Regions from separate parts of the Pedobacter sp. AC402 genome, predicted to be linked through region 1. Evidence: riboswitches for the same ligand, from Rfam matches in the RefSeq annotation. Region 1 holds a riboswitch; the other holds the start of a gene.
The links. A riboswitch is a leader RNA that binds a small molecule or an ion and turns the genes downstream of it on or off. The one in region 1 is predicted to bind S-adenosylmethionine.
Positions count from the first base shown of each region.

Region 2: linked by a shared signal. The riboswitch ahead of AC0IWE_RS17970 (carboxypeptidase-like regulatory domain-containing protein) and the one ahead of AC0IWE_RS11180 (DUF4833 domain-containing protein) in region 1 are both predicted to bind S-adenosylmethionine.

Region 1 covers NZ_CEEDAI010000009.1:186,480-188,681, reverse strand. Annotated here, with positions in the region: gene AC0IWE_RS11185 (hypothetical protein) at 1-501, shown strand, start outside; gene AC0IWE_RS11180 (DUF4833 domain-containing protein) at 748-1,320, opposite strand; SAM riboswitch class I at 1,621-1,720, opposite strand; tRNA gene AC0IWE_RS11175 (tRNA-Cys) at 1,746-1,816, opposite strand; gene AC0IWE_RS11170 (hypothetical protein) at 2,031-2,202, shown strand, end outside.
Region 2 covers NZ_CEEDAI010000010.1:75,344-77,545, reverse strand. Annotated here, with positions in the region: gene AC0IWE_RS17980 (hypothetical protein) at 1-350, opposite strand, end outside; gene AC0IWE_RS17975 (TonB-dependent receptor plug domain-containing protein) at 418-972, opposite strand; partial or broken gene AC0IWE_RS17970 (carboxypeptidase-like regulatory domain-containing protein) at 994-1,125, opposite strand; SAM riboswitch class I at 1,576-1,682, opposite strand; gene AC0IWE_RS17965 (peroxiredoxin family protein) at 1,819-2,202, shown strand, end outside.

The sequences.
Region 1 (2,202 bases):
GTGGTGGGCGGATTAGTATTTGCTAATCCTGAAATTGGGAATGATACGACTAAGAAGCCGTCTTCAAAGCCGCGTTCTATTGCTGAAAGGAATGCCGAAAGAAAAAAGTGGGAGTCTACACCCGATGGCATTAAGTACAAAAAATGGGAGGCTTCTCCTGAAGGTAAAAGAGTGTTTACAAGTGCGGCTAAAATAAGGAAGCATACAACTGCTTTTACCAATATGGAAGCTGTTGTAACTTCTCTTTCGCTTCCACCAGGATCAAGGTTAGGTTTTGCTGTGATGGTTAGGGTTAATAGCGACGATTATATTTTACAATTTGAGCCGGAAAAGTCACAACTTGAACAATTGCATAGCCTGAAAGTTAACGACAAAATAATGATTAAAAGCCACAATATATCACATGCACCCAAGTACTCGTATCCAATAATATCCTGCGAATATGTGGAGCGAGATCATCAGGTTATTTTTAAACGCATTCCTAAAAAAGGTGGTTGCTGAGTATGAATCCATGGTCTGTGTCTCCACAGATCATTTCTTTCTTTTATCCTATAAGTTCATTGAAGCTTAGGTAATAATGAATTTTACTGTTACCTGAATCCATGGTCTGTGTCTCCACAGACCATTTCTCTCTTTTATCCTATAAGTAATATAAGTACATTGAAGCTTAAGTAATAATGAATGTCTATGGCGTTGACATCAGTGTTTTGTAGTAAAAAACAGTTGTCTAAACTATTGACCGTTATTTTACTTCACGTTTATCCGCTCCACTGTAGGTTTACCAGTTGATTCTTCAGTGCCTTCAATTTCTGCATATTTCACATTTGGGAGCCAGAAACTGCCACCTTGTATCCTCACAAATAATCGCGTAACCCTTATTGTCCGGTTGTTTATTGTTACCGAAACATGGTAGCTTTTATCATTATATCTTTGTAAATAAAATGGCAGTTTTTTGTGTGATACAAATCTAAATTCATATTTATCCTTCCCCAATGCTTTTGTATCAATGCCATAAGCAAACTTCCTTTGGATGTACCCCAGGTCTTTTTTTTGCCCTTTCTCGCCATACCTGATCCAATACACCTGAATAGGATTTTCAGCATTGATAGTGCCATTTTCTTTAAGGTTTTGCGCATAAATGAGGGTATTCGTATTTGGATCACGTTGAATATAAAATAGCAAATGATCTATATTTTTTGGTGTCGGAAAATTGATAGGGGATGGATCTTTACCTTGTGCATGGCTTTGAGTTGAAAAAATTACAAGGCTTAAAACAATTGTAAATAGTGTTTTTGATATTCTTAAAGGTGTTTGGTACATTTTAATTTTTTTATGTAGAAGAGCGGTAGTATGAATTAGGTGTTTTTTGATGTTGATCTTCTGCCGAAATTGTTTCCTCATTTTCATTTCGCTGTGCATTATAAAGCCGATCCGATTCTGCCCTACAATGTTCATAATCATCTAATTTTTCGCAGGAATTGTTCCCTCTGAATCTCAAAAAAATCCCTTATTGATGGATAATCAAAATATACCGACATATCATAAAATTTAAATTACCAGTTTTCGGTCGGGAATAGCTTTTTGATTATTTGCTGAACGCAGAAAATTAATCTGCTTTCAAACTCATCTTTTCTGCAATTGCAAAAGGAATTAGCGCCTTGTTAATCAACAGATTGCTAAGACATCAAAGGGCCATTCCCTACGTCTTTCTTGATAAGTATGTATGTAAACAATTTAATGTTTAGACGTCATGGACGGAATCGAACCGCCGTACTAGGTTTTGCAGACCTTTACCTAACCACTCGGCCACATGACTATATGATCTTTTTTAGAAGCCGTTTAACCAGCTTTTAAAGAATATTGAGCAAAAGTAATAATTAATTACTATATATTCTATAGGATTAGTAGATAATTTAATTTCTTACATAAGTTTTATTTCTATATCAATTCAATAAACTTGATATTTTTATTTTCAATAATTTTTGAAAGTTTAAAAATATATTATACTTTTGATCAAATATCAGTATAATATGAAAACGTTTCTCCAATCAAAATTGCTGCTGGGAATATTTATCTCAAATGTGGTAACCTTATTTATTATCTGGTTAAATAATCTGCTCCATAGTGAGAAAGATGGTATTTTAGTATTTTCAGAATTTGTAATTTTACCACTTTTAATGGGTATAATTAGCGCCTGGTTTT
Region 2 (2,202 bases), on a different contig from region 1:
CGTAAACTGCAACATCGTACTTGTTGATCGTGACGACCTGTGCCAGGTAAATTATCTGAATTGAGTTTGCTATAATTGGCATTAGCCGTTAAAGTAAGCTTTGGTGTTATTTTTAGAGATGTATTTAATACAAATGAATTTTTGCCCTGACCTGAGCTTGGCACTATGCCTACCTGTTTAAGGTTATTGTACGAAATCCGGTAATCGTATTTTTCTCCTGCATCAGCAACTGATACACCATTGTTTAATGAATATCCGGTTTGAAAAAAGTCGCGTACATTATCCGGGTGTGCAACAAATGGAACAGCAACTCCTTTAGAAAAGAATTGAGGAATTAATCTTCCATCCAATTTTGGCCCCCAGCTTTCATCTACCCCATCGTTAATGCCTTTGCCCGCACCATCTACATAGCTGAATTTACCTTCGGATCCCTGACCAAATGCATTTTGATAAACAGGGGAGCGTTAATAAGGTTTCTAACACAGCATTTGAGTTTATGGCAATCCCCAATCCTTTTTTTGATTTTCCGGTTTTGGTTTTAATTAAAATCACCCCTGCAGCAGCCCTTGAGCCATATAAAGCAGCCGCGTTGGGGCCCTTTAAAACACTGATCGATTCTATATCTTCCGGGTTAATATCCGAGATGGTATTGGCATAATCTCTTGCCCCGGCAGAATTTAACTGCGAATTATCTACAGGAATCCCATCCACCACGAATAAAGGTTGGTTGTTACCTGCAATTGAAGTTTCACCTCTGATTACCACCCGCGAAGAACCCATGCTGCCCTGACTGTTGGTTACCCTTACACCGGCAATTTTACCTGCCAATGCATTCACCAGGTTAGATTCTTTCGCTTCAGCCAAATCCTGTCCTTTAAGTTCCTGAACCGCATAACCTAAAGATTTCTTTTGTCGCGAAATACCCAACGCAGTTACCACTACCTCATCAAGTGCATTATCGCTCGATTGCAATACAACCGAAATCGGTCCATTTTTGCTGATTTGTATTTCCTGGGTTTTAAAACCAATGTAAGAGAATACTAAAGTACCTTTATCGGGTGCATTTATAGAAAAAGCGCCCTTACCATCAGTAATTGATGTTTGCTTGGTCTCCTTTAAAAGAATGGATACACCGGGAAGTGTTTCTCCATCTGCCGATTTTACCGTACCGGAAACCGTTGCATTTTGAGCGGATAGCTGCTGTGCTATAAAAGAGCAGCAGAATAAACGCTGTTGATTTAATAAATTTAAGCATGTGTGTAGTTAATAATTAGTAAAAGGGATAATAATTTGGGCAAAACGATTCCACCACGATTAAACCGTGTTAATTTTCATATTACTAAAGGATTGGTTAGCCTAGAAAAAGCCTGTTAACCTGGTAGCAGTGCTAACAGGGCTTACACATTCGGGTATATGTGCAAGGATTTAAATAATTTAATTTTTGCTCGTCTGTTTTTTCCATTTGGATGATTTTATTTATAACATTTTTACTAATCAAGAATGCAGCAGAGCAAAAAAAAGCACCTCTTAAATCAGAAGTGCCCCATATATTTTGATAAGGATATGCAAACAACTGACTTAACTATCCCAGATTCATCCGGGATGGATTTAGCACCATTTCTAACAAATAGCTGGTTGCTAAGGCTTCATAGGGCCATTCCCTCCGCCTTTCTTGATAAGTATTTTAAAATAACTGCAGCAAAGGTATAACTAATTCCATTTATCCTATAGTTTTTGTAGATTTTTATTGAAATATTTTTTCTTTGCTCAATATACCCGTATATTTGTCTACTAATTTAGTCGATTAAAACAGTCCTAATGAATTCGAAAATTATTTTATCAGCCTTATTGGCCATATCAACATCACTTACATACGCTCAGGGAAATACTGCTTTAGCAAATAGCCAAAAGCTAAAAACCAGCGCAAAAGCAACTAAAGCCTTTGTAGCATTGGGTAACTGGCGCGGAATAGCCAAAGTAAAGGAAGGATTAGAAATTCCATTCAACTTTGAGATTAATGAAAAAGGCGGTCAGCAGAAATTATATTTTCGCAATGCTGAAGAAAGTTTCGAAGGTGGCGTAGTAACGCAAACTACAGATTCTCTTTTTGTTAAACTTGATCAATTTGATAACGAACTGGCCTTTGCGATTGATGGTGACCAGCTAAATGGTACATTACGAAAACAGGATAAAACAGGTAAA